Regions from separate parts of the Psychrobacillus sp. 05T411 genome, predicted to be linked through region 2. Evidence: riboswitches for the same ligand, from Rfam matches in the RefSeq annotation. Region 2 holds a riboswitch; each other region holds the start of a gene.
The links. A riboswitch is a leader RNA that binds a small molecule or an ion and turns the genes downstream of it on or off. The one in region 2 is predicted to bind S-adenosylmethionine.
Positions count from the first base shown of each region.

Region 1 (5,661 bases), on a different contig from region 2:
TGCAGTTGGATACATTCCTGCTCCCGGTCCTACTAATGTCAATGTGCCGATGTAGTTTGTATCTAGTGAAACAGCGTTATTTACGCCTTCTATCGCATATAAAGGATGATCTGGGCCAACAAGTTGTGGTCCAACTGATGCAAATAGTTCTCCGTTTTCATCTTGCTCGATTTCTGCAACGTGACGGTAACGAAGCCCTTCTTGTTTTGCTTTTCTAACATCCTCTAGTGATATTTCATCGATTCCTACTACTTTTACGTCGTTCCAATTTGGCTGTTTACCAAAAGCGAGCGCACTTAAAATCATTAATTTACGGAATGCGTCTTGACCAGAGACATCATTATATGGATCTGCTTCCGCATACCCTAGAAGCTGTGCTTCTTTTAAAGCATCTTCAAACTGGCACTCATCTACACGCATTTGCGTTAAAATATAATTGGAAGTTCCATTTAAAATCCCTTGAATTTTCTTCACGGAATTGACTTGAAGTAAATTTTTCAATGTTTTAATAACAGGAACTCCACCAGCTGTAGTTGCTTCATACCCGACAAATACGCCGCGTGATTTTGCGCGCTCTTGTAGGGGGATACTATATTTAGAGAACATCACTTTATTTGCCGTAATGACATGACATCCTTTATCGATTGCTCGACATAAATAGCTATAGGCCGGTTCTTCATTGACAATTGCTTCAAAGACTACTTGAAGTCCTTGAACATTCATAATGTCCTCAAAGTCATCTGTCACTAGTACACCAGGCGTTTCTATTCTTTCTTTTGATAGGTTATTGACAAGAATAGCGCTAATTTCAATGTCCAACCCTAACGACTTCTTCAAGTCTTCTCTTTTTTCGTTGACAATATGATAAATCCCTTGGCCGACTGTTCCGAAACCTAAGATTGCTGCTTTTATTTTCGCCATACTTTCTCCTCCAACTAAATCTGCACAATTGAGCGTTTTTATATTTAAGATTGACTATTTTATATATTGTAGACTATTTGCGCCCAATTAACAACAAAATTCTATCTAGAGAGGACATTTGTTTTTTCCACAAGTACTTTATCAAGAGCATTTTGTAAATCTTCTACTGCTTCTAGCCCAACAGACAAGCGGATTAAGTCCTCTGTAACACCAGTTTTCACTAGATCTTCTGGTGTTAACTGTTGATGAGTTGTAGACGCTGGGTGAATGATTAGTGACTTAGCATCCCCTACGTTTGCTACATGTGACCAAATTTCAATATTATCAATAATGTGGCTACCAGCTTCTTTTCCACCTTTTACGCCAAAGTTTAAGATGGAACCAAATCCATTTTGCAAATACTTTTTCGCCAGTTCATGAGACGGATGGTCTTCCAATCCTAAGTAGTTCACCCATTCAACGCCTTCGTGGTTTACTAAGAATTCTGCAATTTTTTGTGCGTTTTCATTGTGCTTTGGAACCCGAAGATGTAGTGTTTCTAATCCTTGTAAAAACGAAAATGCGGCTTCTGGACTTAAGGAAGGTCCAAAATCACGTAAAAGTTGTACCCGTAATTTAATGGCAAATGCGACACTTGGTACATCAATTCCATATCGTAAACCATGGTAAGTTACATCTGGCTCTGTAAAACCTGGGAATTTATCCGAGTTCCAGTCGAAGTTTCCTCCATCTACCACGATTCCTCCGATCGTTGTTCCATGTCCGCCAATCCATTTGGTTGCGGAATGGATAACAATATGAGCTCCGTGCTTAATCGGGTTGGTTCCATACGGAGTAGCGAATGTGTTATCTATTAATAGCGGTACACCTACGTCATTTGCGATGGCTGCCACTTTTTCTATATCTAATATATTTAAACTTGGGTTACCGATCGTTTCTGCGAAAAATCCTTTTGTTTTGTCTGTCACTGCAGCACGGAAGTTTTCCGGATTAGTAGCGTCAACGAATTTTACCGTAATGCCGTAACGAGGTAGCGTATGTGCGAATAAATTAAATGTACCGCCGTATAAATTTTCTGCTGCAATTATTTCGTCTCCCGCTCCCGCAATATTCAAAATCGAGAAGGCAATTGCCGCCATACCAGAAGATAATGCTACCGCTGCCGTTCCACCTTCAAGAAGCGCCACTCGTTGCTCGAAAACATCAACCGTCGGATTCATAATACGAGAATAAATATTACCTGTTTCTTTCAATGCAAAAAGATTTTGCGCATGCTCTGTATCGCGAAATACGTAAGAAGTCGTTTTGTGAATAGGCACTGCTCGTGAACCTGTTACTGGATCTGGTTGTTGACCACCGTGCAAAAGAATTGTTTCTTTTTGAAGATTTGTCATTTTGAATTCCTCCTAGAAAATAGTTTAGATGGGCACATCGGGAGACAGGAGAGGATCTTTAGGACAAACAAAAACCCCTCTTCGATTAAGAAGAGGGGTGCAGTTTCGCATGTTCCTCCTCTTATCTTCCAAATTCGGGTAAACGAATTTGTAGGAATTAGCACCTTTCCGAGTTTAGAACTCGGTGGTTGCCGGGCATCGCAGGGCCTAGTCCCTCCGCCACTCTTGATAAGAGTATTAGATTTAGTTTTCCATCTTGATACAAAGTATAAGATTCTATCAATCTATTCGTCAAGTGTTTTTATGAAAAATTCTGAAACTTCTTTGTTATTGGAACGTTTAATGTATAGTAGTTATTAGATAGAGAGGTGATATGATGGCAGTTTGGATTTCGACTATATTAGTAATTAGCTACCTCGTCGGTGCAATCCACGGCTCGAAAGTTGCGCAGGCCTTAAGTGGCGTCAATATTAAAAAAGAAGGGCTTAAAAATTCCGGAGCTTCGAATGCAGCAATCGTTCTTGGAATGAAGTATGGAATTTTGGTAGCTGTAATTGATATTTTAAAAGGTGTATTTGTTATTATAGCTGTTCGCTTCTTTGTGCAACAATATAGCTCTTGGACTTCCGTGGAACAAGATTTATTGCTCTATTTAGCTGGGGCTGCTGTTATTTTAGGGCATAATTTCCCGATTTACACTGGATTTAAAGGCGGAAAAGGGACCGCTTCGATTATTGGTATTTTATTTGCTATTTATTGGCCAATTGGACTTATTGGATTTTTATTATTAATCGGTATGACTTTATTAACGGATTTTTTATTGATCGGTGTGTTTGTATTTTATGCAGTATTTATAGTGGCTTCCATTTGGTTTGCTGAAGGGGCCGCGCCTGTTGCTGTCGCGGGGTTTTTATTTGCCATGGCAGTTGTTTTACATATCGAAAATTTTCGTCGTCTAGCCCGTAAAGAAGAACCAAGAATATCCGCCTTCTTGAAGAAAAAGAAACCGTCCGTGTGAATGAAATGAAGAAAAAAATGAGGTGGATCGTGCTTATTCCTTTACTAGTAGTTGTTTCAGGCGGATTTGGTATGTGGATGGTCACAAGTAAATGGCTAGATGACGGGCTGGAGCCGAAAGCAGATGGTTCCAATGAATACGCAATCGTGCTCGGCGCAAAAGTGAAAAAAGGGAATGTCCCTTCACTAGCTCTACGCTATCGTTTGGAGGCGGCAGCAGCGTATGCTGTAGAGAATCCCCATGTGAAGTTAGTTGTATCTGGTGGACAAGGACCCGATGAAGATATCGAGGAAGCTGTAGTCATGAAAAATTTTCTTTTAGAAAATGGAGTAGCAGAAAATAGAATCATTGTGGAAAACCAGTCAACCTCTACTTATGAAAACTTATTGTTTTCACAAGAGCTGCTGCCAGACGATTTGGATTCTGTGACGATTATTACGAGTGATTACCATTTGCATCGTGCGAAAATGCTTGCTAGTAAGCTCGGTTGGGATACGGATGTTGTGGCTGCGGAAACACCGAAAGTGGTAGAAGCAAAAGTGCGATTGCGTGAACGGGCTGCTCTTTTGAAAACTTATATTGTTGGGAAATGACTCCGGGCTTATGTTCGGAGTTTTTTGTCGCGTTCGAATCTATTAATCTAATTTCGGGTAAATGCTGAAAATGTGCCTACTATTAATTTTATACTATATAAAGTATCATTGATTCTGTAAAAAGAAGACTAAAGGTTTTTTCTTTTCCGACTCTTCGGAATCAAGCGTTGACCTTCCCCATTATCAGGTAAAACAAATAACAAGGAGTGACTAGCATGAAATCGCAAATTATTGAATCTTTTGGTGATCCATCTGTATTTCAGTTTAAAGAGATTTCAAAACCTCAAGTAAAAACTGGACATGTACTTATTCAAGTAAAGGCTACAAGTGTAAATCCTATTGATACGAAAGTCCGAGCTGGTGCAGTTCCAGCCGTTGCGCCGGAGTTTCCAGCAGTATTACACGGAGACGTGGCAGGTTTGGTATGTGCAGTCGGTGAAGGAGTCACCGACTTTAAAATTGGGGATGAAGTGTTTGGATGTGCCGGTGGATTTAAAGGGACATCTGGCGGTGCTCTTGCAGAGTTTATGCTGGCAGATGTTGACTTACTTGCCCATAAGCCGAAAAATTTGACGATGGAAGAAGCTGCCGCTTTGCCTTTGGTTTCCATTACCGCTTGGGAAGCATTATTTAATCGAGCAAAGCTTATACCGGGACAAGATATCTTAATTCACGGAGCTACCGGTGGGGTCGGACATATCGCCATTCAGCTAGCCAAATGGGCAGGAGCTACTGTCTATACAACTGCCTCATCGAAAGAGAAGTTGGAGATTGGCACTCAACTTGGCGCTGATGTAACGATAAATTATCGAGAAGAAAGCGTTAAAGACTATGTACAAAAATATACAAATGGGAAAGGATTTGACCTCATCTTTGACACTGTAGGGGGTGAAAACCTTGATCGCTCTTTTGAGGCGGCAGCACCACATGGAACGGTAACAGCCATTGCCGCTCGTTCAACTCATGACCTCTCTCCCATGCATTCGAAGGGACTTTCTTTGCATGTTACTTTTATGTTATTGAAAATATTAAACAAAGATATGCATAAACATAATGGTGAAGTTTTGAAAAAGGTTGCAAAGGTTGTGGAGGAAGGGAAGCTGCGTCCACTTTTAGATTCCAAAATTTTCACGTTTGATGAAGTCTCCAAAGCTCATGAATATATGGAATCAGGTAAAGCAATAGGAAAAATTGTTTTGAAAAATGATTGGTAATATTATTTTGAAATGCTATTGATAAATCTAGTAAGTTCTAGAATTATTCAAAGAGACGCTCTCATTCAAAAAGCTTCCGTTATTCGGAAGCTTTCTTCGTATGGTACCCCTTCTCTCCATACGGCTGGAATTTTCAATACTTCTACTTGCTCAATTGCAAATGCGTCTTTTCCATATTCGTTCCACTCTTCTTGTCATTCTTTGTTTGTTTACATACCATTTTGAAAATAACTCTGATTATTTCAGTGTTACTTTCGTTTAAGAATATAGTCTGAATGTAGCTGTACTATATGCTATTAAATTGCCTTGTTCGTCGATTACTTTGCCATTTAAAATTGCTGTATGGTCCGAGCGATGTATAAGCTCACCAATTATTTCAGTTGTTCCTTCGAAGACACTATTTACAAACTTTACTTCCATTTGAATGGTTGATGCCGCCTTAACTCCTAATGTTCTAGATGTTATGCCCATTACTATATCAAGACCAGACATTATCACTCCCCCGTGCAACATGTCCTTCA
Region 1 is NZ_JBFTLO010000009.1:42,483-48,143, forward strand. Features, by position in the region: gene AC1DFT_RS09480 (homoserine dehydrogenase) at 1-921, opposite strand, end outside; gene AC1DFT_RS09485 (O-acetylhomoserine aminocarboxypropyltransferase/cysteine synthase family protein) at 1,023-2,315, opposite strand; SAM riboswitch class I at 2,434-2,550, opposite strand; gene AC1DFT_RS09490 (glycerol-3-phosphate acyltransferase) at 2,692-3,333, shown strand; gene AC1DFT_RS09495 (YdcF family protein) at 3,363-3,926, shown strand; gene AC1DFT_RS09500 (zinc-dependent alcohol dehydrogenase family protein) at 4,142-5,140, shown strand; gene AC1DFT_RS09505 (PaaI family thioesterase) at 5,399-5,661, opposite strand, start outside.
Region 1: it holds a riboswitch for S-adenosylmethionine, as region 2 does, so the genes downstream of both, AC1DFT_RS09485 (O-acetylhomoserine aminocarboxypropyltransferase/cysteine synthase family protein) here and metE (5-methyltetrahydropteroyltriglutamate--homocysteine S-methyltransferase) in region 2, are expected to answer to the same signal.

Region 2 (5,661 bases):
CAACAGCTTTTCCGACATCATTCAAAACAAGTTCTCTTTCATGTAAATACACAGGCAATACAAATACCTTTTTCAAGTTATATTTTTCTTTAATCTTACTTTCTAATTTTTGAACAGAACTAAGTGTATAATTTATTTCCACCTTTATAATACCGGCCTTAAATGCTGCATCTATTATTCTACTAATGGTCGCCCTTGAGTAATTGAGCTTTTCAGCTATCTCTTTTTGAGTTAATTTCATTTCGTAATAGAGCTTTGCAACTTTAATCATTTCTACTTTTGAGTACATGTTTCCCCCTCCACGAAACTTTGTTCACTACATAAAATTTTGTTCTAAATGTATTATAATCGAAAGATTCTAATATGTAAGCGTTTGCTCATACAATGAACAAAATTTCAATTGTTTCTGAAATTAATACAATTAGTATTCTTATCACTAGTTTTGTAATGGAATAAAAAATAAGCGCAATGCCATTCACCATTCGAATGAGATTGCGCTTATTTTGAAATATCTTTTAGTCAACTATTCACTATTACTTTTGAATAGCAGCCAACTGGCTTTCTCTTACTTCTTTCGCAGCCTCCACCATCACTTTCAAACCTTCGATTGTTTCTTTTTCTTTTCTTGTTTTCAAACCACAGTCTGGGTTAATCCAAAATTGTGTTGGCTTGATTGTTTGAAGTGCTCGATTAATATTTTGTTTCATCTCCTCTTTACTCGGAACACGTGGGCTATGAATGTCGTAGACGCCTAAACCAATTTCTTTATCATAGGTGTTTTTTTCAAATGCCGAAATGATTTCCCCGTGACTTCTTGATGTTTCAATCGATATTACATCTGCATCTAGGGCACTAATAGAACCGATGATACCGCTGAATTCCGAATAACACATATGCGTATGAATTTGCGTATCATTTTTAACTGATGAAGTTGCCAGTTTAAATGCATAAACAGCTGCATTTAAGTACTCGTCGCTTTTCTCAGGATCTAGCGGCAATCCTTCTCGTATCGCAGGTTCATCTACTTGAATCATTCCGATGCCATTCTTTTCAAGCTCCTCGATTTCCTGACGAAGTGCGTATGCAATTTGGTTCAACACTTCAAAACGAGGGATATCGTCACGTACAAATGACCAGTTCAAAATCGTTACAGGTCCTGTCAACATGCCTTTTACTGGCTTCGTCGTTAAAGATTGTGCATAAACACTTTCTTTCACTGTAATCGGCGCACTAAACGCAACATCCCCCAAAATAAGTGGAGGTTTAACACAACGCGAACCGTATGACTGAACCCAGCCAAACTGTGATACCGCAAAACCATCGAATTTTTCACCGAAGTATTCCACCATATCTGTTCTTTCAAATTCACCGTGAACTAAAACATCAATGCCAATGTCTTCTTGAATTTTGATCCATTTTTCAATCTGTTCCTGAATAAATTGTTCATATGCTTGATCCGTTATTTCCCTTTTACGCCATTTCGATCTAGTTTGTCTTACTTCCGGTGTTTGTGGCAGACTCCCAATTGTCGTTGTAGGGAGAAGTGGTAAATTGAATCGTTGTTGCTGCTTTTTAATACGTTCTGCAAATGGCAATGTACGATTCACATCTTTTTCTGTTAGCTTTTCGATATTTCCCTTCACTTTTGCATTTTGTCTATACTTGGAGTTATTTAAGACGGACAGGGCATTTCTACTGTCTTCAAGTCCCGCCTCAATTGCCACTGCTCCTTCATGTACTCCTTTACTCAGCAGAACAATTTCCGTAAGCTTTTCATCAGCGAATGCCAGCCCTCCTTTTATAACCTGTTCCAATCGTTCTTCCAGTTTCGTACTAACCGGTACGTGTAAAAGAGATGCGGAAGGTTGAACAATAAGTCGATCTTTTTCAACAGATGTTTGAATTTCGTTTAGAAGTGCCACTTTTTTATCTAAATCTGCACGCCATACATTTCGTCCGTCAATGACACCTGCAAAGAGAACTTTGTCTTTAGGAAATCCATATTTCTGTAGTAGTTCAAGTGAATCACCATGAACAAAGTCGAGCCCTAATCCTTTCACTGGCAATGCGGCAACCGCTTCATAATTAGCAACTTTTTCAAAATACGTTTGCAGGATGATGTTGAGTTTTGGAACTGCCTCCTGAATTGCAGCATAAACTTGTTTCACTTGCTCAAACTCTTCGCTAGACAGTTTACTAGTCAAAATAGGCTCGTCCACTTGAACCCACTGTGCTCCCGCCTCCTCAAGTCCCTTCAACACTTGAATATACAGTGGTGTGAACTGTTGTAATAAAGAAATGAAATTCTCAGTCCTCGCCAGTTTAATATATGTAACTGGTCCTAAAATAACAGGTTTACCGTTGATACCCAGCTTCTCTTTTGCTTCTTTATAAAAAGTAAGTGGACGATTTTCTACTAATTCCGGTGTTACACCTTCGAGTTCCGGTACGATATAATGATAATTTGTATTGAACCATTTCGTCATTTCCGATGCTACTGCATCTTTATTTCCACGGGCAATTGCAAAATAAGTTTCCAAAGACACTTTTCCACCCTTGTATTCAAAACGCTTTGGAACAACACCAAACATAACAGACGTATCTAGCACATGATCATATAGTGAAAAGTCTCCTACCGGAATAAGATCTACTCCCAATTCCTTCTGTTTACGCAAACTCTCTAGGCGTATTGCGCCCGTTGTTGCTAACAGCTTTTCTTCTGAAATATTACCATTCCAAAAGCCTTCTAATGCTCTTTTCCATTCACGTTTTTCACCAATTCTTGGGTATCCAATATTCGAACTTTGTACGTTTACCATGCATATTATCCCCTTTTAAGTTTATATTTTTTTGAATATATAAATCTGTGATTGTCTCTTTCCAAACCACCCCCTTTCCGTTTTCTCTACATATTTCAATAAAAAAAAGCGATGTCCCAGCCATCTTCGGCTGAGCTATCGCTCAAAGTTAAAAGTAGGAAACAATAGGACTAATCCACCGATACGATGAAAAGAGTCCTTCGCCCCCACCTCTCAACCCCCGAAGAAAGTGTTGCTTCATACGATATAAAGGCAGGTATACTGGCTCGTGCTTCACCCTTCTGCTGGCCTTCCCACGATTGCTCGCAGTGGCTGTTTCAACAGTCGTCCACACTTACAGTTGCGGGGACAGCTTCGGTATTTCACCGAATTCCCTTTTAAACCATAATGGTACCAATGTATCGTTAACATGCTATCTATTCTGATTTTAAATACAAAAAAGAGTCTGCTCCTAATAATTATTAAAGGAGCAGACTCTTCGTATGAATAAGTCTTTTCCTCATCTACCAAGTCATTTAATCGACTTGCTGGAATTAGCACCATGCCATAACAGGCGGTTGCTGAGGTGTCATCGGGCCAGTCCCTAAACCTCTCTAGATAAGAAAAACTATTGAATTTTATTGTTGCTTACAACTCTACTTCATTATCTAAAAATTTACAATACTATTTTTCAAAAAAGAATTTTTCCTTTTTTACATTTATGGATTTGTCGACCACAATCCAGCCGATTTAAGCAAGATTCTTGGATGCATTTTAAGCTGAGCAACCATGAAGTCTGCGATGTCTTCCGGTTGCATTACTGTTTCCGGATTGCCATCTGTTAAATTTAGTTCAATTGCCATATCAGTAGCTACCGTGCTTGGCGTTAACGTAACGACACGAATATTATGCTTTCTTACTTCTAGCATTAACGATTCGCTTAAGGCGATAACCGCAGCTTTTGATGCACTATAAGCACTTGTTACAGGTGCTCCTTTTTGTCCGGCAGTAGAAGAAATATTAATGATATCCCCTGTTTTTCTCTCAATCATTTCAGGTAATACTGCTCGAGTTACGTAATAAGTCCCCATGACATTTACTTGAATAATTTTTGCCCATTCTTCTGGATCTAGTTCAAGGAAATTGCCGAATTTACCTATACCCGCATTATTTACTAAAATATCAATAGAACCGAGTTCTTCTCTAATTTTAGCTACCGCTTGATCTACAGATTCCATATTTGCAACGTCCGCAGTTGCTATAGAAACTTTCACTCCATATTCTTTTAACTCGGCTGCAACTTGCTCCAAATTTTCAATTGTACGTGCTAATAGTCCAACATGAATACCTTCTTTTGCAAATGCGATCGCTGTAGCTTTTCCTATACCACGACCTGCTCCTGTAATAAGGGCAGTTTTTCCAGTAATTGTTTGCATTGATTTCTCTCCTTTTTGTAATAAAAATTATGTACATTCTCTATACAGATTACCGTCACTTATCTGAAATGTATACTAATCTGCTTTTTCATCATATCCAATAACTGGTTATACATAACCAAACCAGTTCCTACTTCCCGTTTCACTCTTCATTTATGTAAAATTACGGTATTTAGCACCATTTTTAATGAAGATTTCTAAAGTACCATTTTTACCAACTATCCCCACATGTACTTGAAAGCTCCAAAAATAGCTGACTATAATAAAGAGAGTGAAATCTATCTTCATTTAACAGGGAAAATTAGTAATCACACATTGGAATCATTCAACTATGGGCACCAACTTGCACCGGTGAAGTTTAAAGCGATTTATGATAACAAACATGAATTCGATTTCCTCGCAACTACCGAATCACTGGACGGAACAAAGTTTGGTGGAGCTAGTATTGATTCTTTACAAGAATAAACGATTCATTTATATGCACAAGTACCACTGCCAGTTTCAGAACGTGAGAATTCATTAGTGTTTGTCATCACCGATAGTGAAGGCGAACACGAAGTCATCCTTCGTTAAAGAGAAAAAGCATCGATGCACATATACGTTATATGCATCGGTGCTTTTGTCATTTTTATGTATTACTCCTCCAAATAATCAACCAACATCAAAATCAAACCGACCATTAAAAAAAATATCCCAAAACCTATCACACCGCCACTTGATGTTAATAACTGCTTTAGTATCAATACAATGCCATAGATACTCATAGCAATCGCTATCCCCATCGGTCTAACATATATTTTTCCTTTTTTATTTTTCCTATTATTTAGAAGTACAACACCTAATACGATAAAAACTACTCCGTAGACACGTGAAATAATATTTCCTATCATACTATATGACCCATGAGTTATATTTGCCAATATAATTCCAAATAAAATAGCTAGTATACTAACGGTTACCCTCATAAAAATCTCCACCTCAAACAATCAAAGTAAAGACTTCTACCGTATGAATACATGGTAGAAGTCTTCAGAAATTTAACTTACATCATTAGTAATACATGCCATTTCTTTTTTCGGACAATTCATGCGCCAAACGAATCGTTGAAGCTGCTAGCTCCGCATAGGATACTTCTTGCTCAGGGTTAAACTTGTTTTGATCTGCCTCTACTAATCCCATAGAACTTGCTAGTGCAACATAGCCAACATTTTCTTTTTTCACTTTCGTTGCATCGGCAAAGCTCAATTTATAAATATCGCTATGCTTCGCTGCTTGCTCTAAACCTAGAACACGTATATACCAAACTGCTATTTCTTCTCTTGTAACTTGGGAATCCACATCAAAGCTCTTCGTCTCTGGTTTAATAACCCCCATTTCAACAGCACGTTCTATCGGTTGATACAAAGGATGTTTAGGATCTATATTAT
Region 2 is NZ_JBFTLO010000004.1:51,752-57,412, forward strand. Features, by position in the region: gene AC1DFT_RS04445 (sugar-binding transcriptional regulator) at 1-289, opposite strand, end outside; gene metE (5-methyltetrahydropteroyltriglutamate--homocysteine S-methyltransferase) at 534-2,819, opposite strand; cobalamin riboswitch at 3,054-3,232, opposite strand; SAM riboswitch class I at 3,316-3,423, opposite strand; gene AC1DFT_RS04455 (3-ketoacyl-ACP reductase) at 3,518-4,234, opposite strand; gene AC1DFT_RS04460 (hypothetical protein) at 4,463-4,699, shown strand; gene AC1DFT_RS04465 (hypothetical protein) at 4,870-5,199, opposite strand; gene AC1DFT_RS04470 (YcdB/YcdC domain-containing protein) at 5,285-5,661, opposite strand, start outside.

Region 3 (5,661 bases), on a different contig from region 2:
CTCTACTTGATGCTTTGCTGTTTCTTCTATTGTATCCGTAAAAACAACTGCATGATTAAATGTTCCTTTTATTTCTATCAAAATTTCACCTCCATAAGTTAGTTTTTAAATAAGTTAAACCAGCCTTTATATTTAAACCAAGCAAGCATTGATACTGCAATGATTAACATAATACCAAGTACAATAAAATAGCTATAAGACCATTCAAGTTCTGGCATATTCGTGAAATTCATCCCATACACTCCAGCGATAAATGTCAAAGGGATGAAAACGGTGGAAACAATTGTTAAAATCATCATAATTCTATTCATATGACTCGAGTTAATGGACATTTGACTATCTCGTATGTCGGCTGTCAACTCTCTATTCGATTCCACCATATCCGCAAGTTTTAATAGATGATCGTAAATGTCACCAAAATATGCTTTTTCTGTCTGTTGCAAATCGACACGTTCGGAATTCATCACCCGATAAAGCAAATCCCGCATCGGAAGAATAGTACGACGCAATCTGAGCAAATCGCTCCTAAGGTCAAACACTTGATCCAAAGATAAATGGTACACATCGGATGATAATTTATCTTCTATTTCGTTTAAATAATCTTCAATTTTATAGACAATGGGAAAATATGCATCCACTACTTTATCAACAATATGATACGCTACATGCATTGCTCCGCGGTCCCAGCCTTTTGGGTTTTGCACAATACGTTCGCGTGCTTGATCTAATTCGTGCATAGGAGGAAAGTGGAAAGACACTACAAAGTTTTGTCCAACAAATAAGTTCAGTTCTTCTGCTTCAAGCGTCTCTTCGTTAAATGTATGCAACACAAAAAAAGAATGTCCATCATAATGGTCCACTTTTGGTCGCTGAAGTCGGAACAAACAGTCTTCAATTGCCAGTGGATGAAAATGAAAAAAGGAACTAAGTAAAGTTTCCTCTTCTTTTGTAGGTTCACCAATATCTACCCAATACCATTCAAACTTGTTTTCTGTAATATCTTCTAGTTGGAAATCACTTATTATTTTTTGATTGCTTGCTTTTCCAATTGTTCGAATCATCCTAAAACCCCCTTGCAGCATTTATTATCTCATAATCAATTCTATGTATTCAAAAGTATGCCGTTTTTTTTAAAGAAAAATGTAAAATGCCAAGGGGAAATGAATAATCCTTGGCATTTTAATATTATTTCTTTTTAATTTTCATCAGTTTTGCTTCTTTTTTTAACCCCATCATTAAAGAGGCAATCATGAGAAGCATGACGAAAGAAAATGGTAAAGCAGCAATAATGATTGTATTTTGTAAAGCTGTGAGACCATTAACAGACAGCAAAACGATAGCAATGACTGACAAGGTGATTCCCCAAACAAGTTTCACTTTATTTGGTGGGGTTAATGAACCATTAGTTGATAGCATACCGAGAACAAAAGTTGCGGAATCGGCCGATGTGATGAAAAAGCATGCAATAAGTATCACGGCAAAAACCGATATAATGGTCGCCATTGGCATTGCATGAAACATTTCAAATATAGTCAACTCAGTAGATGCTTTCGCTAAATCGGCAATACCTTCTTTTTGCATATTGATAGCAGTGGAACCGAATGCAGAAAACCAAATTGCTCCAAGTAACGTAGGTGCAACCAATACGGCAGTAACGAACTCTTTAATCGTTCTTCCTTTTGAGACACGAGCTATAAACATACTGACAAATGGTGCCCATGAAATCCACCAAGCCCAATAAAAGATGGTCCAAGCTTCGAGCCATTCGCGATTAGTCGCGCTGAGTGGTGCTGTACGGAAACTCATTTGAACAATATTGGATAAATATCCTCCAAAAGAGTCCGTGAACATATCAAAAATGAGTAATGTAGGACCTAGGATAATAACAAAACCAAGTATTGCTAGTGCTAATACTAAATTTGTATTCGATAAATATTTAATTCCTTTACTTAAACCGGACCATGCAGAAGCAAGGAATAGGACCGTTACGATAGCGATAATAATTACTTGAGTAAAGATACCAATCGTCCACCCGAAAAGATAGTTTAAACCTGCATTAATTTGAACGGCACCGAAGCCGAGTGAAGTAGCCACACCAAAAGCAGTAGCAAAAATAGCAAGGACGTCGACCAGTATGCCCAATGGTCCTTCCATCTTCTTACCGAAAATTGGTTTTAATGTTGCTGATATTAACCCAGGTTCATCTTTACGGAACTGAAAGAAGGCAAGGGATAAACCTACAACTCCATACATAGCCCACACGTGAAATCCCCAATGGAAGAAAGTATAGCGTAGAGCCTCTTTAAAAGCTGCAGCTGTGTTTGGTTCCGCTGTTGCTGGATCGATTGCATAATGCGATAAAGGCTCGGCAGCACCATAAAAAACGAGTCCAATACCCATTCCAGCAGAAAACAGCATAGAAATCCATGTGACTGTTGAAAACTGTGGACGATCTGTGTCTTTTCCTAACCGGATCTTTCCGTATGGACTGAAGATAAAAAATATACTAAGTGCTAACATGAATGTCATTAGTAGCATGTAGTACCAACCAAAGGAAGATGCAACAAAGCTTTTGATGGCTGTGGTGATTTCCTCAAAGTTTTCGGGCCAAATTGCTCCATATCCAGCAGCTAAAATGATTAAGCTCATAGTGATATAAAATGTAATAGATAGTTTTTTCATACTTCCCCCTCGTAGAATGAATAATTTAAATGGTTTACTATACTAATAAAACACTGTGAAATCAAATGATATCAAGGGTTCCGTTTCTTCAAAATCATACCCGAAATAAGAGGATTTGAAACAATTAAAGGCAACTAAATAAAAAGATTATTCGAAAATTAGTATTGACAGAATAAACTAAATAATGTAAGGTAATAGTCAATCAAATAAAACAACTTTCTTATCAAGAGAGGAGGAGGGACTGGCCCTACGATACCTCAGCAACAGGCTTTTTGTACTGTGCTAATTCCAGAAGCGTTTTATGCTTGAAGATAAGAAGAGAAAAATCACTGGTGACGTGTAAACCTCTTCTTGTTTCTAAGAAGGGGTTTTATTTGATTTCCAATTCAAATTTAGGGAGGAAGAAATCATTATGACAACTAAAACAGCAATTGCAGCACCATTCAGAGCGGATCACGTAGGGAGTTTATTAAGACCTGAAAGTTTACTTCATGCAAGAAAAGACTTTAAAGCAGGGGCTATTACGAAAGAACAATTAAAAGAAATAGAAACAATAGAAATTAAACGCATTGTCGACAAACAAATTGAAGTTGGATTGGAACTTGTAACAGACGGTGAATTCAGACGTGGCTGGTGGCATCTAGACTTTTTAGAGCATCTAAATGGATTTGAAGGGTATGTACCGGAAAAAGGATATCAATTCGAAGGGGTAGAAACAGACAAGTACGAAGTGCGCAATATCGGCAAAATCTCGTTCAACCCAGACCATCCATTTATCCAAGACTTTATCGAGTTTAACAAAATCGTAGATGGTCGCGCAGTTGCAAAACAAACGATTCCAAGTCCAAACCAGTTATTCCACCCGGGTATACGTGATGAAAGTATTTACCCGGACGTAGAAGAGTTCGCAAAAGATATTATTAAAGCTTACCAAGACGCTATTCAAGCATTTTACGATGCAGGGGTAAGATATTTACAAATAGATGATGTATATATTGCGGGTCTATCCTCACCAGATCTTCCTTATAAAGAAGGAGAAAGAGAGTTTTTAATCGACCTTGCACTTCGTGTAATGAACGGAGCATTGGAAAACAAACCAGCTGATTTAGTAGTGACGACTCATCTATGCCGGGGAAATTACCAATCGACTTGGGCATTCGGGGGAAGTTACGCACTAATCGCTCCAACGTTTTTCGCAAAAGAAAAAGTAGATGGATTCTTCTTAGAGTATGATGACGATCGATCAGGCGACTTCAAGCCACTTGAACATATTKCAAACGGCGGAGCAAAAGTGGTTCTAGGTGTTTTCACATCGAAAAATGGAGAACTAGAAAATAAAGAAAATATTATCGCACGTGTCAAAGAAGCATCTGAGTATGTGCCACTGGATCAATTAAGTATTAGCCCACAATGTGGCTTTGCTTCTACACATCATGGTAATAAGTTAACAGAAGAGCAACAGTGGGAAAAACTAAAATACATCGTAGACATTTCAAAAGAAATTTGGGGTTAATGAAGGGCAACACCTCGTTATTAGCCAATTACCCATTTGTAAGGCTAGAACGAGTAAATATAAAATACTTTCTTTCCTAAAGGTCTCATTTGATCGAGTAGGAAAGAAAGTTGAAAATTGCAAGACAACACCACACACATGAACATAGGAAGTATGAAAAGAGCGCAATCTTATGAGGCGTTCTTTTTTATATTAAGCGCAATCTTGAGATAGTGCGTCGCAAGCAAACGTAATAAATCCAATAAATGCCTAAGGGCAACTAATCGGGTATTGAAAGCAACCAGTTCTATTCGGAAAGCAACTAAATCAACGCGAGAGCAACCAGATTCGTACGAGAGCAACCAAATTGCCAATGAAAGCAATCATTTCTCAAAATAACGGGTTTACTTGTTATTGAGATGACTATGGCACCGACGCATTTTCCCTTAATTGTGCAAACTATCCTTAATAAAGGAATTTTTTTATTTGCAGTGAACTGAGATGTTTGTCTAGTTTGTTAGCCGGTCTTTTGCATCTACTAGTATAAGTGCAAGAAGGAGGTGATTTAATCATGAACCAAAATCGTCATTCATGTAGTTCATGCGGGCAAAAACAACAATGGGGACACCAACCATGTGGTTGTGGGCAAGTATCACCATGGCAACAACCACCAGCTCAACCAATAGTATGTCCTCCACAATATCGGATGCGGGATTCATTTTTACCAAGAATGCAGCCTGTGATTCATCCAATTGTGAATGTAAACAGAGAACATATTGTTAACGTGCCTCAACATTTCTGGACTGAAACAAACCGAAATGTAGTTGTGAATCCACCTCAGCAAGCTTTCCCGATGCAACAAGGAGGATTCCCACAACAGTTCCCGATGCAACAAGGGGGATTCCCACAGCAATTCCCAATGCAACAAGGTGGGTTTCAACAACCTTATGGACAACAGCAATTCTTTCCAGGGCAACCTAGATAATTAATGCCTAAACGTACCTATTTGCGATTAGCAAATGCATTTTAAGTGCATTTGCTTTTTTTGCTTATTTTACCTTTTATAATAGTTTGACATGTTGTAATTTTCAATCTATTTTGATAGAGTAGTAATTATTCAGCTTTTGGAAATGTTTATCCAAAAAGAAAAAGGATATGGGGATGATGCGTGATGAAACTTTTTGTTTCAATAGATATGGAAGGGATTACAGGCTTACCGGACTATACATTCGTCGATTCTAGTAAGCATAATTATGAACGTGCACGACGTATAATGACGCAGGAAGCAAATGCGATTGTGGAAGGAGCTTTATCAAGCGGCATAAAAGAAGTTCTAGTAAACGATAGTCATTCGAAGATGAATAATATTTTGATAGAAGAGCTACATCCAGAAGCGTCTTTAATAACAGGCGATGTGAAACCGTTTTCAATGGTGCAAGCCTTAGATGAATCATACATAGGAGCAGTATTTGCTGGTTATCATTCAA
Region 3 is NZ_JBFTLO010000023.1:29,904-35,564, forward strand. Features, by position in the region: gene AC1DFT_RS15725 (RtcB family protein) at 1-81, opposite strand, end outside; gene corA (magnesium/cobalt transporter CorA) at 99-1,061, opposite strand; gene AC1DFT_RS15735 (BCCT family transporter) at 1,186-2,682, opposite strand; SAM riboswitch class I at 2,900-3,000, shown strand; gene AC1DFT_RS15740 (5-methyltetrahydropteroyltriglutamate--homocysteine S-methyltransferase) at 3,095-4,195, shown strand; gene AC1DFT_RS15745 (hypothetical protein) at 4,746-5,159, shown strand; gene AC1DFT_RS15750 (M55 family metallopeptidase) at 5,346-5,661, shown strand, end outside.
Region 3: it holds a riboswitch for S-adenosylmethionine, as region 2 does, so the genes downstream of both, AC1DFT_RS15740 (5-methyltetrahydropteroyltriglutamate--homocysteine S-methyltransferase) here and metE (5-methyltetrahydropteroyltriglutamate--homocysteine S-methyltransferase) in region 2, are expected to answer to the same signal.

Region 4 (5,661 bases), on a different contig from region 2:
ATCATATCGCCAATCCATTGAATAATAAATACAAGGATCAGTATTAAAATCGTGGACATTAATGTAACATCCGTTCTACTGCGTTGGAAACCATCTAGAAAAGCGAGTGTTCCTAGACCGCCAGCACCAATTATTCCCGCCATTGCCGTATATCCGACGAGTGAAATACAAGTGACTGTAATCCCAGAAACTAAAGCTGGCATCGATTCAGGAAGTAAAACCTTCCATATAATAGTAGAGGTTTTGGCACCCATTGATTTTGCCGCTTCTAAAACTCCTTTATCGATTTCTCGTAGACCGATTAACACCATACGTGCATAGAATGGAGCAGCTCCAATGACAAGAGCTGGAAAAGCAGCATTTGGACCACGCATTGTACCAACTAAAAATATCGTTATAGGAATTAATAATATGATTAAAATAATAAACGGAATAGACCTGAAAATATTAACAAAAGCACCTGTCAACCAGTTGGCTAGCTTATTTGCCCATGCTTGATGTGGACTTGTTAAAAATAATAAGAGCCCAAGTGCTAAACCAAAAATGGCAGTTAATATAGTGGAGACTGCTGTCATATATAATGTTTCTAGTGCTGCTTCCCACATTTTAGGCCAATCAACATTCGGAAAAAGCGTATTAATCATTGTTGATCACCTCTGTACTTACTTTCTGTTCATGTATAAATCGAATCGCTTCATCGACCGCTTTTGCATCTCCATCTATTTGGAGAATTAGCGTACCAAATGCACCACTTTTTGTATGTGAAATATTTCCTTGAACGATATTTACTTCTAGCTCAAATTGTTTGATGAGTCTTGAAAGAATTGGTTGCTCGGTCTGTTCTCCGACGAAAACGAGTTTGATTAACTTGCCATTGGGATATAGATCTACTAAATTTTGTATCGTCTGCTGCGCTTGTCCTACTTCTGATACTTGTGATAAGAATCGTTTTGTAATTGGTTGTTCTGGGTTTTGGAAAACTTCTAACACGTCGCCTTCTTCAACAACACGCCCGCCTTCCATTACTGCCACTCGATTGCAGATCTTTTGAATGACTTGCATTTCGTGTGTGATTAACACAATCGTTAAACCTAGTTTTTCATTAATGCTAACTAATAAATCTAAAATAGCATCCGTTGTTTCTGGATCGAGTGCAGATGTTGCTTCATCACAGAGTAACACTTCTGGACGATTTGCTAAGGCACGTGCAATGCCTACACGCTGTTTCTGCCCCCCTGATAGCTGAGAAGGATAATAATTCCCTCTTCCTTCAAGCCCAACAAGTTCTATCAATTCATTCACACGGGCCGTTCGCTGATCCTTTGGTACTCCAGCAATTTCAAGTGGGAAAGCAATATTTTCTGCAATTGTTCTGGACCATAACAAGTTAAAATGTTGGAAAATCATACTTACTTTATGTCGAACTTGACGAAGCTTATCCTCATTTATTGAAGTGATTTCTTTTTCATTTACTATTATTTGTCCAGCAGTTGGTTTCTCTAATCCATTGAGTAACCGGATTAATGTACTTTTTCCGGCACCACTATATCCAATAATGCCGAAAATTTCGCCTTGCTTTATGTCAAGATTTACATCATCCACAGCAATTATCGTACCTTGTTTCGTTTGGAACTTCTTCGAAACTTCTTTTAAACTAATCATGTAAATCTCACCTTTCCTTTAACAGTAAAAAATCCCTTCTGCAAAAGAGCAGAAGGGAAGTAAGTTTTCTATCTAAATAGAACTTATCCATTCTCTCATTTCCCAAAGCATTAGCTTTGTGTGATTTGGCACCATTTCATTTACATGACGGTTGCCGGGCTTCGTAGGGCACTTCCCTCCACCACTCTTAATAAGAGTAACACTATTTGATTTTATTGCTCAGTAAAACGTATATTATCATATAACCAATTCATCGTCAATACTTTTTATTGTTTCAACTAGAAAAGGAACGGATTGAAAAGCGTATATTTTTTTGTATACGTGTCCTTTTTTAGCAATCAACAGGCAAGGAACACTTTCAATTTCATAATCCATTGCTAGGCTTTCTAAATAATTTATATTTGCTTGACCTATTGGATTTGGTACTAATTCATTGATCACTTGCATCATCTTATTTGCTACCATGCAAGTACCGCACATCGGTGTATAAAGATAAAATAGCGAAAGCTGTCCGTCCTTTTTATGGTGCTCCCACTGTTCTCGCGTCCATTCATTCACAACACATCATCCTAAAGTAAAAATTCTTTTTTCACCTTAATATTAACACGTTTCAATATAGAAGCCAAAACTTTGAAAGGGGTGTTGGCCACTTCACAGTACATTGGATTTGTGTATAGATGTATTGCTTCTGGATATTCTTTTCGGACGATGGATCGAATTTGTTCGCCAGATTTATCCGCATCCAAAAATGCATAGATGGGAAAATCATCATATGGGCTTAAAATTTCTTCTAGTTTTACGTTCGAGATCGTACCATTCGTACAAATAATTTCTGGGGATTCATCAAGAAGTCGTAAAAGTTGGAGCTTATCCGACCTTCCTTCAACGAGAATTACTTTTTCACTAAAAACATTAGCCAATTAGCTTCTCTCCCTAATTATATCGTTAACATAGTATATGAAAAAAACGCCGACAATTAACCGGCGTTTTGATTATTATTCTGAAATTAATTCTTCGTATTTTTCCGCAGACAATAAACCATCAATTTCTGAAGCATCTGATGGTTCTACAACGATCATCCATGCATTTTCATACGGAGATTCGTTTACAAATTCAGGGCTATCTTCTAGTTCACTATTTACTTCTACAACTTTTCCACTTATTGGAGCATAAAGTTCTGAAACAGTTTTTACTGATTCTACACTACCGAATGGATCTCCCGCTTTAATATCGTCTCCCACTTGTGGAAGCTCAACAAACACGATATCTCCTAGCTCAGATTGTGCAAAATGCGTAATACCAATACGCGCATTTCCACCTTCTGTTTTTACCCATTCATGTTCTTCTGAATATTTCAATTCTTTTGGTGTGCTCATAATTATACCCCTCTCAAATAAGTTATATATTCACTTATAATATTCACATATTTTTATTGTAAAAACAAGCTACTTTAGTTGTTTGTCCAAATATGTTCAAACTCTTCTTCTTTGAAACCAAGAGTCAAATGCTTACCATCAAAGACAAGTGGTCTTTTTACAAGCATTCCATCCGATACTAGCGTTTCAATTTGTTCTTCTTCCGTCATATTTGGTAGTTTATCCTTTAATTGCAACTCTCTATATTTCGTGCCACTTGTATTAAAAAGTTTTTTTAATTCCAAGCCACTCGCAGAAAGCATCTCTTTTATAAGTTCCTTAGAAGGAGGTGTTTCCACAATATGATGTTGAACAAACTCTACATCATGGTTTTTTAACCATTTACTTGCTTTATTACATGTACTACATTTAGGATATCCAAAAAATTGAATTGTCATTACTTCTCACCTTTTTCTATTTATCATATCAAAAAATACAGGGAACCGCACTACGGTTCCCTGTATTTTTATAGTGAGCTAATTAGACAACATATTTCTCCGCGTCTATTAATTTAACAGAAGCTTCGCGTTTTTTTGTAATAACATTATATGGAGTATAACGTGTTAGTTTACGAAGCGCAGAAAGCATCATGCGTAATGTATCGCCTTCTACAGAAGCGATTAACGTTTCTTTCGCAGCTTTTTCAACCTCATCGAATGCTTCTTGGCAGAAAATTTGTGTATAAAGCAATTTTTGGTTTGCTTTTTCTGCTCCGTCACGGCCAATTGCTTTTTCTGTACGTAGAACAGCAGATTCCATTGCGAATAAGTTATTAGCGATATTTGCAATGTTTACTAAAACTTCTTGTTCTGCCTCTAACTTTGTACCGAAACGTTGTGCGGCAAGACCTGCAGCTAGTAAACCAATTTTCTTTGCATTTGCTACTAAAACTTTTTCTTGTTCTAGTGGCGCATCACTTACTTCTTCCGGCATCATCATCAGTAACTCTTCTTGCAGGCTTTGTGCTTTTTGAAGTAGTGGCAATTCGCCTTTCATTGCTTTTTTCAAGAAAGTCCCTGGAACGATCAATCGATTAATTTCATTTGTTCCTTCGAAAATGCGGTTAATACGAGAGTCACGATAAATGCGTTCCACTTCGTATTCTTGCATGAAGCCATATCCGCCATGTAACTGAACAGCTTCATCTGCGATATAATCCAATACTTCTGAGCCTACGACTTTATTAATCGAACATTCAATTGCATATTCTGCGATAGATGCTGCAATTGCTTTTCCGTCCTTTTGTTCTTCAGCACTCAACTGACTCATACGGTCCTCAAAATAGCCAACAGTACGGTAGATTAAGCTTTCTGTTGCATATAATTTCGATGCCATTGTCGCTAATTTTTGTTTCGTCAAATTAAAAGAAGAGATAGGTGTTTTGAATTGTTGACGCTGATTCGCATAAGAAATCGCTAATTCCAATGCACGTTTTGAACCTCCAACAGTTCCAACTCCCAATTTGTAACGGCCAATATTTAAAATATTGAACGCAATGACATGACCTCGACCAATTTCACCAAGTAAGTTTTCTACCGGCACTTGCGCATCTTGTAAAATAAGCGTACGAGTCGAAGATGATTTAATGCCCATTTTCTTTTCTTCCGCTCCAACGGATACGCCTGGGAATGTTCTTTCTACGATGAATGCAGTGAATTTATCCCCATCCACTTTTGCGTAAACAACAAATACATCTGCAAAACCTGCATTTGTAATCCATTGCTTTTCACCGTTTAAAATATAGTGCGTCCCTTCTGCATTTAACCTTGCATTAGTTTTCGCTCCTAGTGCATCTGAACCTGAACCTGGCTCTGTAAGTGCATATGCAGAGATTTTCGCACCAGAAGCAGAGTTTGGTAAGTATTTTTGTTTTTGTTCTTCATTACCAAAAAGGACGATTGGTAATGTTCCGATCCCTACATGAGCACCATGTGTAATTGAAAAACCACCTGCTACAGATAATTTCTCCGCAATTAATGCAGAAGAAATTTTATCTAATGCAATCCCGCCATACTCTTCTGGAATATCCGCTGCAAGTAAGCCAAGATCACCTGCTGATTTAAGTAATCGAACCGAATGCTCAAACTCATGATTTTCCAGTTTTTCTACGACAGGTAATACTTCATTTTTAACATAATCCTCCGCAGTTTTCGCAATCATTTTTTGTTCATCTGTAAAATCCTCTGGTGTGAAAATACGGCTTGCATCCACATCTTCTACTAAAAAGCTTCCACCTTTAATAACTTCCTTTACTTCCGCCATGTTCATTTCCCCCTATTATTTTGTAATCAAATTCGCCTCGTCGTATTTGCTCCTGCGCAAGCTCGTCGCAGAAAACATTGCACTCAGATTTTTATCGAGCTTGCTCGATAAATTCCTCTAAAAATCTGTGGCATCCGCCGGAGGCTATAACTTCATTCAGCAGTCATTTTTTGCTGAATGAAGTTATAAAAGTTCAAAAACGCCTGCTGCTCCCATTCCCCCGCCAATACACATCGTTACAACTCCAAATTGTTTTCCTTGTCGTTTAAGCTCGCTCATCATTTTTAATGTCAAGATCGTTCCAGTTGCCCCTAGTGGATGT
Region 4 is NZ_JBFTLO010000002.1:23,650-29,310, forward strand. Features, by position in the region: gene AC1DFT_RS01655 (methionine ABC transporter permease) at 1-644, opposite strand, end outside; gene AC1DFT_RS01660 (methionine ABC transporter ATP-binding protein) at 637-1,662, opposite strand; SAM riboswitch class I at 1,755-1,859, opposite strand; gene AC1DFT_RS01665 (thioredoxin family protein) at 1,900-2,220, opposite strand; gene AC1DFT_RS01670 (toprim domain-containing protein) at 2,232-2,582, opposite strand; gene gcvH (glycine cleavage system protein GcvH) at 2,658-3,038, opposite strand; gene AC1DFT_RS01680 (arsenate reductase family protein) at 3,113-3,475, opposite strand; gene AC1DFT_RS01685 (acyl-CoA dehydrogenase family protein) at 3,558-5,339, opposite strand; gene AC1DFT_RS01690 (acetyl-CoA C-acetyltransferase) at 5,523-5,661, opposite strand, start outside.
Region 4: it holds a riboswitch for S-adenosylmethionine, as region 2 does, so the genes downstream of both, AC1DFT_RS01660 (methionine ABC transporter ATP-binding protein) here and metE (5-methyltetrahydropteroyltriglutamate--homocysteine S-methyltransferase) in region 2, are expected to answer to the same signal.